3 regions of the Neobacillus sp. NPDC093182 genome follow, and region 3 is predicted to be linked to each of the others. Evidence: riboswitches for the same ligand, from Rfam matches in the RefSeq annotation. Region 3 holds a riboswitch; each other region holds the start of a gene.
The links. Region 3 has a riboswitch for glycine ahead of ACIQAA_RS14265 (amino acid permease). Riboswitches for the same ligand answer to the same signal wherever they lie in the genome.
Positions count from the first base shown of each region.

Region 1: it holds a riboswitch for glycine, as region 3 does, so the genes downstream of both, gcvT (glycine cleavage system aminomethyltransferase GcvT) here and ACIQAA_RS14265 (amino acid permease) in region 3, are expected to answer to the same signal.
Region 2: it holds a riboswitch for glycine, as region 3 does, so the genes downstream of both, ACIQAA_RS12425 (amino acid permease) here and ACIQAA_RS14265 (amino acid permease) in region 3, are expected to answer to the same signal.

Region 1 is NZ_JBIVOI010000001.1:438,144-442,435, reverse strand. Features, by position in the region: gene ACIQAA_RS02345 (YqhG family protein) at 1-279, opposite strand, end outside; gene ACIQAA_RS02340 (DEAD/DEAH box helicase) at 257-1,945, opposite strand; glycine riboswitch at 2,099-2,187, shown strand; gene gcvT (glycine cleavage system aminomethyltransferase GcvT) at 2,374-3,477, shown strand; gene gcvPA (aminomethyl-transferring glycine dehydrogenase subunit GcvPA) at 3,499-4,292, shown strand, end outside.
Region 2 is NZ_JBIVOI010000006.1:20,059-24,350, reverse strand. Features, by position in the region: gene ACIQAA_RS12435 (LutB/LldF family L-lactate oxidation iron-sulfur protein) at 1-312, shown strand, start outside; gene ACIQAA_RS12430 (LutC/YkgG family protein) at 309-1,025, shown strand; gene ACIQAA_RS12425 (amino acid permease) at 1,092-2,456, opposite strand; glycine riboswitch at 2,613-2,694, opposite strand; gene ACIQAA_RS12420 (GH1 family beta-glucosidase) at 2,840-4,183, opposite strand; gene yicI (alpha-xylosidase) at 4,276-4,292, opposite strand, start outside.
Region 3 is NZ_JBIVOI010000007.1:107,269-111,560, forward strand. Features, by position in the region: gene glyA (serine hydroxymethyltransferase) at 1-85, opposite strand, end outside; glycine riboswitch at 281-383, opposite strand; gene ACIQAA_RS14265 (amino acid permease) at 479-1,867, opposite strand; glycine riboswitch at 2,117-2,175, opposite strand; glycine riboswitch at 2,178-2,276, opposite strand; gene ACIQAA_RS14270 (SGNH/GDSL hydrolase family protein) at 2,393-3,343, opposite strand; gene ACIQAA_RS14275 (nitroreductase family protein) at 3,570-4,238, opposite strand.

The DNA of each region.
Region 1 (4,292 bases), on a different contig from region 3:
TTGAAAAATTTGGTGCAGACGAGGAGAACCAAAATGAACGGTTTCTCCCTTAATATGTTCCGGTGCTATCTGTGGGTTCGTAATAAACGTAAGCTTCATCGGATTTGGAATACCGCCAGTTTTTTCTAGGTAATGCCAATAAAAAGGCCGATTCATTAATTCCTTATCGAGCTCAATTGTTAATTGAACCGTTAAGTATCCTGGACCATTTTCTGTTATTTCACATTCATTAGCTTGAAAATAGCGTATGAGAAAGTTATGAATTTCCAGCTGCTGCATGTGAATCCTCCTTTTGCATATCTTTAGCTAAATCAATCATAGATGTAAGATTTTCCATCTTAATCCGCATCTCACCCTCAGAGCAGGATTGTCCAAAAATATCAATTAAATGATCTTCAATACTTCCAAAGTCTAACTTCGTTAAAATATCGTCCAAATCACCTATTACTTTTTCAAAAAGTTCAATTTTTTCATATAGAAGTTTTAATATATGTTCCTCCACTGTGTTTTGGATTGCAAAATTATAGATCATAACGTCCTTTTCCTGCCCCAGACGATGGATCCTTCCGATTCTTTGCTCCAGTCTCATTGGATTCCACGGTAAATCGAAATTAATAATATGATTACAGAATTGAAGGTTAATTCCCTCACCACCTGCTTCTGTCGCGATGAGTACCTGTGCATGCTTTTGAAATAGCTCGCGCATCCAATCTTTTTTACCTCGTTTAAAGCCCCCGCGGAACGGAACGGATGATATCCCGTTTTGTTTTAAATACCATTGCAGGTACATTTGGGTTGCTCTGTATTCGGTGAAAATAATAACCTTATCATCTATTTTTTGAATCAGTTCCAAAGCCTTTTCTGCTTTAGAGTTGGATGGAACTGCTTCCACTTTTGAAATTAAATGTTGAATCTGCTCTTCAAATTCCTTTGTAGGGTTTTCTTTTTTCTGAAGCATGTTCTTAAGCGTATAAAAAACGGCCTCTCTGCTGCTGCATGCTTCCCTCTGTAAAGTCATCACCGAGAATGCACTTGTTTGTACCCAATCGCCTTCGCTCTTTAAATCAGTGATGGCTTGATACAATTCTTTTTCCTGTGGTGTAAATTCGATCGGTATGGTTTCAACATGTCTCTTGGTCCATTCAATGCCTGTATCGGCGCGGCGGTTTCGAATCATTACCTTATTAACTAGCTCTTTTAAATGCTCATTATCATTTAATGAACGTGCATCCCGTTTGTATTTATCAAAAAAGGCTGTTTCACTGCCTAAATGTCCAGGTTTTAATAGGGATACGAGGTTGAAAATTTCACCAATTCGGTTTTGAATGGGTGTAGCAGTGAGAAGCAGACAAAACTTCTTCTTTAGATTTTGAACAAACTCATAGTTTTTTGTTTTATTATTCTTTAGCTTGTGTGCTTCATCAATAATGATTAAATCATAGTCCTGCTTATAGATAATATCACGGTGTGGATCCCGTTTTGCTGTATCAATAGACGAAACGACAACATCGCATTGTTCCCAAACATAGCTTTTCTTTTGAGAAACTGCGGGTATAAAGAATTTACTATTCAATTCATAAGACCATTGGGTTACTAAAGAGGCTGGGACAAGAATGAGAACTTTTTTTACAAGTCCACGAATCATGTATTCTTTTAAAATAAGACCAGCTTCTATCGTTTTTCCCAGCCCAACTTCATCGGCAAGAATGGCCTTTCCATTCATATTCTCAATTACTTGTTTTGCCGTCTCGAGCTGGTGTGGAAGCGGCGTCAGATTAGGCAAATGTTTGGGTGCCTGCAAGCCTTCAAATTCAGGGATAATCAGGTGTTTTTCAACGCCGACTGCCAGTTTAAAAAGGTCCCAATTTCCCCATGGTCCATCGTTCTCAATTCTATGTAAAAATTCATCCTGCCAGGAGGAATCAAATTCTATTTCAACAGTCATGGTTTCAGCTCCTTAATGCACAAAAATTTATTGCTCACCTTATGCTTTAATGGTAGGATGGTAATAGATTTGAATGTTTTAATTATTGCAATAAAATAAATTTCTCAGATGTATATTTTAGTATGACCCGAATTTGAAAATATTATAATGCGGATGATGACAAGGGGAGAGACTACAAATGTAGCGCCGAAGGAGCAAGCACGATGTGTGAATCTCTCAGGCAAAAGAACTCTTGTTTGACGCAGCTCTGGAGAGTGCTGACAAAATTGAGCAGCCACCAAAGGGGAAAGCCATCTAAGGTAAACTTTCAGGTGCAAGGACAGAGACCTTCTTTTGTTAAAGGGAGGTTTCTGTCCTTTTTTGTTTATTATGCCCTGGATTTATGGAACAACAAATGAAAAACATCTTTAGTTGAAGGGGGATTATTGATGACTGAATTAAAACGGACACCGCTATTCGAAGTGTATAAAGAATATGGTGGAAAAACGATTGACTTTGGAGGCTGGGAGCTGCCTGTTCAATTCTCAAGCATCAAGGAAGAACATGAGGCAGTCCGCACAAAAGCTGGTTTATTCGATGTTTCGCATATGGGGGAAATCATCGTCACGGGACCAGACAGTCTTAGCTATTTGCAAAAGATGTTAACAAACGACATATCAAAAATTAAAAATGGCGGAGCACAATATAATGCAATGTGCTATGAAAATGGCGGCACTGTTGATGATCTTCTTGTTTATAAAATAGAAGACAATCATTATTTACTAGTTGTTAATGCTTCCAATATCGAAAAGGACTATAAATGGCTTGAGGACCATTTAGAGGGCAATGTTTCGATCGATAATTTGTCTGAAAAAATGGCTCAATTGGCGCTGCAAGGCCCGATTGCTGAAAAAGTACTTCAACAGCTGGCAGGTGATACTGATCTAAGTAGCATTGGATTCTTTAAGTTCCAACAGGAAGTAACGATTAAAGGAAAAAACGCACTGGTCTCACGAACTGGTTATACAGGCGAGGATGGCTTTGAAATATATTGCGATGCGTCAGACGCAGTAGAACTTTGGAAGGCGATTTTATCTGCTGGGCAAGAGGAAGGGGTCGTTCCTTGTGGTTTAGGCGCCAGGGATACTCTTAGATTTGAAGCGACTCTTGCGCTTTATGGCCAAGAATTGTCTCCTGAAATCACCCCGCTGGAAGCAGGTATCGGCTTTGCAGTTAAGTTAAATAAAGAAGCTGATTTTATCGGTAAAGAAGTACTTAAACAGCAAAAGGAACAGGGTGCTGCAAGAAAATTAGTTGGAATTGAAATGATTGACCGTGGAATACCGCGTCATGGTTACCCTGTCTATAAAGGTGAGGAACTGATTGGGGAAGTGACAACGGGAACGCAATCACCATCCTTGAAAAAGAATATTGGACTTGTGCTAATTAAAAATGAATACGCAGGTCTTGAATCAGAAATTGAGGTTGAAATTCGCGGAAAACGCTTGAAGGCGAAAGTCGTACCAACACCTTTTTATAAACGAGAAAAGTAAACACGAGGGGAGATTAGGTTTATGAAACATCGATATTTACCTATGACTGAAGCAGATAAAAAGGCAATGCTCGAAACAATTGGCGTTAAATCCGTCGATGAATTATTCAGCGATATTCCTGAAAAGGTTAGATTTAAAGGGGAATACAACATCAAAGCTGCAAAATCTGAGACTTCTTTGATGAAAGAACTATTCCGAATGGCTTCTCGTAATGCCGATTTAAAAACAAATGTATCCTTTCTAGGTGCAGGAGTTTATGACCACTATATGCCGGTAATCGTTGACCATGTTATTTCACGCTCTGAATTTTATACAGCCTATACACCATATCAACCTGAAATTTCCCAAGGGGAGCTCCAAGCCATTTTTGAGTTCCAGACGATGATTTGTGAGTTAACTGGTATGGATGTAGCAAACTCCTCCATGTATGATGGCGGAACCGCATTGGCAGAAGCAGCGATGTTGAGCGCGGGTCATACGAAACGCAAAAAGATTATTGTTTCTGGTGCTGTTCATCCTGAGTCAAGGGAAGTCCTAAAAACTTATGCAAAAGGTCAGTATCTTGAAGTGATTGAAGTACCAGTTAACGAGGGAATTACAGATATTGAAGCATTAAAGGGATTGGCAAATGAAGAAATTGCCGCAGTCATCGTGCAGTACCCAAATTTCTTCGGAAGAATTGAACCGTTAAAAGAACTAGAGGAAATTGTCCATGCAAATAAGTCTTTATTTGTTGTTTCAAGCAATCCACTTTCACTTGGAGTATTAACACCTCCTGGAAAGTTTGGTGCAGATATTGTCATTGGTGACGCACA
Region 2 (4,292 bases), on a different contig from region 3:
CCGGTCAAAATTCCACTGCATCAGCTTCTTCATAAACATCGCCAAGTCATCGTGGAAAAAGAAGGACGAGCTCCGATCTCTGAAAAGCTTTTGATGAAGGCATTCGGTTTTGGTGCATCCTCCCCTGCTCTTTATAAATTTGGTTCAAAACTGGCAGCGCCGGTAATGTCGCCATTTACGCAGGATGAAAAAATCTCAAAAGGTCCGGGCCCTTTAAAAGCATGGACAGAATCAAGGGATTTCCCTGCACCAAATAAAGAAAGATTCCGTGATTGGTTTAAAAATCGTCCGAAAGGTGGAAATCATTCATGATAGGTACCATACAGAATCGCGATGCATTTTTAGGAAAAATAGCCAGCCGGCTAGGCCGTAAACAAAAAATGGAAATAGAAAGACCCATCTGGAATTTTCATCCCCAAGATGAAGTTCTAAAAGGCAGCTCACAAGATGAGCTTGTGGACGTATTACGGGAACAATGTAAAAATATCCATACGAATTTTGTCATGACCTCAAGTGCTAATCTATCTGACTCATTAAAAGAAGTGGTAAACCACAATGGCGGCGGCCCAATTGTCACCTGGAAAGATGAACGCTTTTCACAATTTGGCCTCGAAAAATTAATGAAGGAAGAATGGCCTCAAGAGGGAATTGATCTTCATATTTGGGATCATACAAAAGGCGAAGAAAATATCGCAAAGGCCGAGGCTGCAAATATCGGAATTACGATCAGTGATGTAACATTGGCGGAATCAGGCACAGCCGTTCTCTTTAGCAGCAAGGATAAAGGGAGAACAGTCAGCTTTTTACCTGCGACTTCCATCATAATAATCCCGAAAAGCAGCATCGTTCCCCGCATGACACAAGCGGCCCGTATCATAAATGAAAAAGTAAAAAACGGCGAACAAATCGCCTCCTGCATTAACTTCATCACAGGACCCAGCAACTCAGCAGACATCGAAATGATCCTAGTTGTTGGCGTTCATGGACCCATTAAAGCAACCTATATCATTGTAGATGATATTTAAGGTGACAGGATAGGAGAACCACCCTGCTCTAACGGCGCAGGGTGGTTTTCTGTTTTTCTAAAACATTTATGCTGATAGTTTGATATCTTTTTCCTTTTTTCCTCTATTGGAATACAAAATAAATAATAGTATAAACCATAGAGGTGTCAACAATAAGGAAGGACGTGTTTCTTCGGCAGCCAGCATAATGATAAGAATCATAGCAAACAACGTTAGGACCGCATAATTAATAAATGGTGTGAATGGTGCTTTAAATGTTGATTTAGCATGTAATTGCGGGCGTGTTTTCTTATACTTTATATGACAAATTAATATAACACCCCAAACCCAAATAAAACAAATGGCACTAATGGTTGTCACGATTCCAAAAGCTTGTGCCGGAATAAGTTTACTCAAAAGCGCACCGACCGATACCACAAGCGTGGATGTCCATAATGCGTTACTTGGTACATAATTTCTATTCAGTTTTGCAAAATTAGATGGAGCCTGATTATTTTTGCTTAAATTGAAAAGGATCCGGCTTGTTGAAAACAAACCGCTGTTGCAGGCAGAAGCGGCTGAAGTTAATACAACAAAATTAATAATTCCTGCGGCAATAGGAACTCCGACCAAACTAAATGTTTTTACAAATGGGCTTTCTGCTGCATTTAGCTGGGTCCAGGGATTCACACATAGTAGGATAATCAATGCACCTACGTAGAAAAAAAGAATTCTTGCAGGAATTTTATTAATAGCCGATGGGATATTCTTTTCTGGATTGGAGGTTTCCGCTGCCGATACACCCACTAGCTCAACTCCCACATATGCAAATACAACCATTTGGAATGATAGTAAGAAACCTGAAATTCCGTTCGGAAACAGTCCTCCATGTTCCCAAAGATTTTGAATTGTTACCGTTCCAGCATCGGTCTTGAATCCCATCACAAGCAATATAACCCCAATACCAATTAATACGAGAATAGTAATTACTTTTATTAAAGCAAACCAAAACTCCAATTCACCAAAAAGCTTTACCGTTAATAGATTAAGTCCTAATAAAATGATTAATGAGATGATAGCAGGTACCCATTGCGGAATGTCAAACCAATATTGTATATAGACTCCAACTGCAATAACATCAGCCATAGCAACCATAATCCAACAAAACCAATATGTCCATCCTGTTATAAATGCTGCCCGAGGTCCAAGATAATCTTCTGCAATATCGGTAAACGATTGGTAACCTGCTTTAGACAACAGGAGTTCCCCTAGCGCCCTCATAACGAAAAAAACGGCGATACCCACGATTAAATATGCAAAGATGATGGATGGACCTGCCAGTTGTATCGCTTTACCTGACCCTAAAAATAACCCAGTGCCAATGGTTCCGCCAATGGCAATTAATTGAACATGCCGATTTTTTAAATCCCTCTTTAATTCTTGCTGTGCCAAAACAAATTCCTCCCTAAAACTACTTTTAATGTGAAACGATGAGCAATAGATTTACCCAATAAAAAAAAGAGATTGGATGTTCTCCAATCTCTTAGGTCTAAGAATAACAAATAATAGTTGTCATGCTAATGAATATCAGCATAACAAATAAATATTCAGTACTCTTCTGTCCTTTTGCCTGAGATTGTGAACCCTTCGGCGCCGCTAAAATTCTAGCGGTCTCTCCAGAAGCTGCTCCTGCTATAGTTTGATCCATAGCATTCATAGCTGCTAATTATTAAATTTTTTATTGCGATAGTATTTTCAATATTTTATAAGTTTAATAGTAATTAAATACTTTGTCAACAACAACAAATAACACTCTGTTTTTTCAAATGATTAACCTAATACTCAAACCAATTATTATCCACCACTTTTTTATACCAATAATAACTGTCTTTTTTCCAACGTATTAAGGTATTAAAATCAACATGGACAATTCCAAACCTCTTACTATACCCTTCTGCCCATTCAAAATTATCCAACATAGACCACAAGAAGTAACCTTTAATATTCACTCCTGATTCTATAGCTCTGCTTAAGGCTGTTAAATGCTGCTGAAGGTATTTAATTCTCCTGTTGTCTTTTATAGTGCCGAAGACAGGCTCATCATTGTAGCATGCCCCATTTTCAGTAATATAAATGGGTACATTTCCATATCTTTCTGTCACATATGTTAATACTTTATAAAATCCTTCCGGATAAACTGGCCACCCTATATCGGTACGTTCATATCCCATTTCTACCGTTTCACAATTAAATAGCCCAGTATTCTCCTTATATCGTCCAATTTGACCTGCATAATAATTAATTCCTAAAAAATCAATTGGCTGTTGGATGATTTCCATATCGTCTTCCTCTATAGAAAGCTCCACACCTTTCTCCTTAAACCAGTCCACTAAATGCTGAGGATATTCCCCTTTAAACACAGGATCCATAAACCATCTAACTTGATGATCAATCTCTCTGTAACATGCCTCAACATCTTCTGGCCTATTGCTAAATGGTTCGAACCATGTTGTATTTGGAGCATAGCCAATTTCACCATTTATGCCAAGCTCTCTAAATTTTTGAACAGTCCGGCCATGGGCCACCAATAGATGATGAGAAATATCGGTCGCTAGTTGTAAGTCTGTATTTCCAGGCGCATGGGCACCTGCATAATTAGCAATATATGAAATACATAATGGTTCATTTAGCGTAATCCATTTTTTTATTTTCCCATTAAATTCCTTAAACATCGTCTCTGAATATTCCACAAAAGCTTCAACACTATCACGGTTTGCCCAGCCGCCTTTGTCTTGTAAAGCTTGTGGAAGATCCCAATGATAGAGTGTACACATTGGTTCAATTCCATTTTCTATTAATTTATCAACAAATTTATGATAGAATTCTAATCCCTTACGGTTGATATCACCTGTACCATTCGGAAAAATACGGGGCCAGGAAACTGAAAATCGATAGGTATCAATCCCCAGCTCCTTCATCATTTTAATGTCTTCCTCATATCTATGGTACGAATCACAGGCAACGTCTCCGTTATCTCCATTTACCACCTTTCCAGGTGTATGGGAAAAGGTATCCCAAATTGAGAGTCCACGGCCATCTTCAAAGGCTGCCCCTTCGATCTGATAAGAAGCAGTAGCGGTTCCCCACTTCATGTCCTTTGGAAATTGAATAATTGTCATATTAAGTCCCTCTATCAATCTATTTTTGTAATTTGAAAATCTCAAGGACATACCTTTCAAGAGGTATGTCCTCTTGTCATTAACCTATTTGGTTACAGGCCAACTGTAA
Region 3 (4,292 bases):
CAATCAGTTCCAACGTTTGATGCTGACGCTGCTGCTCTTTCTGAATTGCTTCAAAGATAGTGGAATCATTTTGTTGTAAACTCATTCCCGTTTCCCCCTTGATTGTTGTATTGGCTACCTCTTCTGTGATTAGAACCTTTTTTTTGCACGCAAAAAAGGACAGAAAAGGGTAGCACTAGGCTTTCTTCTACCCTTCTCTGTCCTTTTACCTGAGAGTTTAAGTCCGATTAAGAACCTTCCCCTTTGGTGGCATATAACGTATATGCGCTCTCCAGAGCTGCGTCCAATTGTGGTTCCATCTACCTGAGAGATTTGTTCCAAGGGTCTTTTTGGAACTTGCTCCTTCGGTGGCGTGTAAATTTGCACTCTCCCACAACCATCTTCCGCTTATTCATTTTTATTATTTTCAGAATAATAGTAACACTTATACAAGTCAAGCTTTTTGTAAGCGGAAACATTTTTATTTTAAAAAATCCGCCTAATTTCCTACTACTTCTTGTTGATTCTCCTGCTCCACATCATCTGTCTTCTTGATCATCATCTTATAAATCGCTATCAGCATGATGAACCAAACAGGTGTTACAAATAAGGCGATACGAGTGTCTTCCGCAAGCCCAAGTACAACTAGCACAAACGCTAAGAAAGCAAGGATTAAGTAATTGGAAAATGGATAGAGCGGTAATTTAAATTTGTTCACTTTCGCTAAATCTGGTCTGGTTTTTCTGTATTTTAAATGACTGATGACCGTAATTCCCCAAATAAAGAGGAAACATACAGTAGAAATACTTGTAATCAGCGTAAAAACTCCTTCTGGCATCACATAGTTCAATATAACGGCAATTAGAATGACTATAGTGGAGAAGAACAATGCATTGGAAGGTACTTTACGGGAATCCAGTTTCGCTAATGGTACAGGTGCATTTTTGTCTTTGGCAAGCGCGTATACCATCCTGCTTGTACTGAAGATGGCGCTGTTACAAGCCGATGCTGCTGAGGTTAGGACAACAAAATTGACAATACCAGCCGCTGCTGCTATGCCAACTGCCACAAAGACTTGGACAAATGGGCTTTTCGCTGGATCAATCGCATTCCACGGATAAATACTCATGATGACTATGAGGGCACCAATGTAGAAAATCAAAACTCGTATAGGGATATTATTTATTGCTTTTGGGATTACTTTCTCTGGGTCTTCTGTTTCACCTGCTGTAAGGCCAACAAGTTCAATCCCAACAAACGCAAACACTACCATTTGGAATGACAAAATAAAACCATTAATGCCATTCGGGAACATGCCGCCGTGGCTCCATAAATTCGTGAAACTAGATGTGCCTGAATTTGTGGAAAAGCCTTTAACGATCATGAATATCCCAACCACAATTAGTGCAAGAATCGCAATGACTTTGATTAAGGCGAACCAGAATTCCATTTCGCCAAATAGCTTTACGGTTGCTAAGTTCATAAAGAGCAGAACGACAAGTGCAATTAATCCTGGCATCCACTGTGGTACGTCCGGAAACCAAAACTGTGTATAGAGACCAACGGCTGTTAAATCGGCCATTGCGATGGAAATCCAGCAAAACCAGTAGGTCCATCCCGTAATAAATGCTGCCATATTACCTAAATAGTCTCTAACAAAATCAACAAAAGAATGATATTTCAAGTTGGATAGAAGCAGTTCTCCGAGTGCACGCATGATTAAAAAGCAAATGGTACCTGTAATCAAGTACGCAAATAAAATCGATGGACCTGTTAAATGAATCGATTTTCCTGCTCCTAGAAATAATCCTGTTCCAATAGCCCCGCCAATAGCGATAAGTTGAACGTGCCTGTTTTTTAAACCCCGCGACAATTTTTGTTCCTGCAAATGAATCCCCTCTTTCTTCTTTTCCAGGATAGGTAATATCCCTATAAAAGTTTAATTTACTTAGTCAAATCGGCAGAAATAAGCGCTTACATTTTTTAAAGTAAATACTTTACCTGATCAACCTTATTGGAAACCGAAAAATATGGACTCCCCAACTATTCGTTTTGCGTTTAACACCCTCCTTTTTCTGTTTTTCTCTATTTTTCTCCACAAAAAAAGGACAGAGAAAAATAGGCGTATCCCTATTTTTCTCTGTCCTTTTACCTGAGAGTTTAACTCCTTTGGTGGCACATGGCGCTCTCCAGAGACGCGTCCTATTGTGGTCCTTTTACCTGAGAGATTGAGCCCAATTTTGGGACTTGCTCCTTCGGTGCTAAACAATGCGTTTAGTCTCTCCCACAATAATCATCCGCTAGTATGAATATAAATATATACTAGTTTATCAAAATCAAGATGTCAAATTAATTTTCAGAATTTAAACACTATTATAAATTAACAGAAGCAAACCTAGCTTTTTTTTGGGGATTATGACGCGACTTCGACTGTGTTAATCTCGGTTTTTTCATTGGATTTTTTCAAGTATTCTAAAACTCGCTGGGCCATTTGTTTATAGCCGCTTGTGTTTGGGTGAAATTCATCCTCCGCCAATAAGTCCATGTTAGTATTACTGAATAAGTCTTTTGTTGGAATATACCTTACATTATCATATTCTTCTGCAAGAGATACTCCTGCGTCATTCCAATGGTCAATGATCATGCCAAGTTCTTTTATTTCACCAAAATGGCGTTCAAATGGATTATAAAAACCTATTAAGTAAATTTGGGTATCTGGATTTAGATCATTAATTTTATTAAAAATGGCCTTTAATCGCTCTATATATTTCACCCTTTCCTCTTGGAAGGGTTCCATCGTAACATTCATAAAATTGGATTTTAATACATTCATAATGTCATTCGCGCCAATTGTGATTAGAACAATATCAGCCTCTTTAATGGAGGAAGCTACGTCTTCTTTCTCCAGCCTTTTCAGTAGTTGGTCTGTCCGGTTTCCTTTTTTACCATAGTTTTCTACGGTGATATTTAGGTTTTTGTCTTCAAACGTGTGATTAAGAATTCCCACATAACCGCCGTTCTCTGATTCATCTCCAATACCTTCGGTTAGAGAGTCACCGATTGCCACAATCTTCTGATCTCTCTTAAGAAAGTTTAGTGCAACTTCGACAACTTCCCTGACCTTATCCTTAATATTTTCCGTAATTGGCTTATCACTCTCGTCTGCTTGTTCAGTTTGTACCTGTTCTTCAGCTTTAGTATCTTCAACTGCCTTATCTACTGTTGTTTGTTCTTTATGAGCAGAAGCAACCGCCTTGACACTTTCCACCTTTGTTTGATTACGATCTGGCAGAAGTAAATATAGACAACCACTAAATACTAAGATACCAATCATAATACTCATCAGCGTTTTTTTTCTCTTCAAAATCCATCACACCTATTACTATTGTAAAATTATAATCTAACAACTTCATAATATATAGTTATTCATTTTATCATGCATGGCAACATTCCGAAAGAAATCTAAGGTAGTTTATTCCTTCCAGATACCCTATAAAATGGATTGTTAAACATACATAACCCCGTTCTAAGAAAGAACGGGGTTCGATTACGTTTTTAAAGTTGTTTTTAGAAACGTCTTTCGTAGTGTATTACTCATTAACTGAAGGCATTTCGTTAAAGAACGTAACATCCTCAATCGGAAGACGTGTAGTAGGATGTCCTGGTTTCGCTGCTTTACCAATAGCAATTAGCATGACCGGCACATACTGCTCGGAAATTCCGAACGCTTCAACGAACTTCGCTTTATCATATCCGCCCATTGGTACAGTGTCGTACCCTTTGGAACGCGCGACAAGCATGAGCTGCATCGAGATGAGGCCGCCATCGGTAAATACAATTTGGCGAGCCACTTCAGGCGGTAAGTTTGAATACATGCCGACGGTTCGTTCGATGAATGAGTTAGCCGTATCAGCTGGCATATAGCCTGCTTCAACAGCTTGTCCATAAATTTTTTCTGCTTTCTTGTAGCTTTCCACATCGCCAAGTACCGCAATCACGGCAGAAGCTTCGACTACTTGTTGCTGGTTAAATGCGATGGGCAAAAGCTTTTCCTTTAATTCCGGTTTATCGATGACTAGAAAACGCCATGGCTGCAGGTTCGAAGACGAAGGTGCCAACGCTGCCAGCTCAAGTATTTCAGTCATTTCTTCACGTGAAATCTGCACGGCTGGATCGTATGCACGGACAGATCGACGTTCACGAATAACATCTAAGAACATTTGCTGTTCAATTTTTTCTATAGTTTGAGAGTTTGACATTATAATTCCTCCTAGTAATAACATGATTGTTTCGTTCAACTCTACTATGAACAT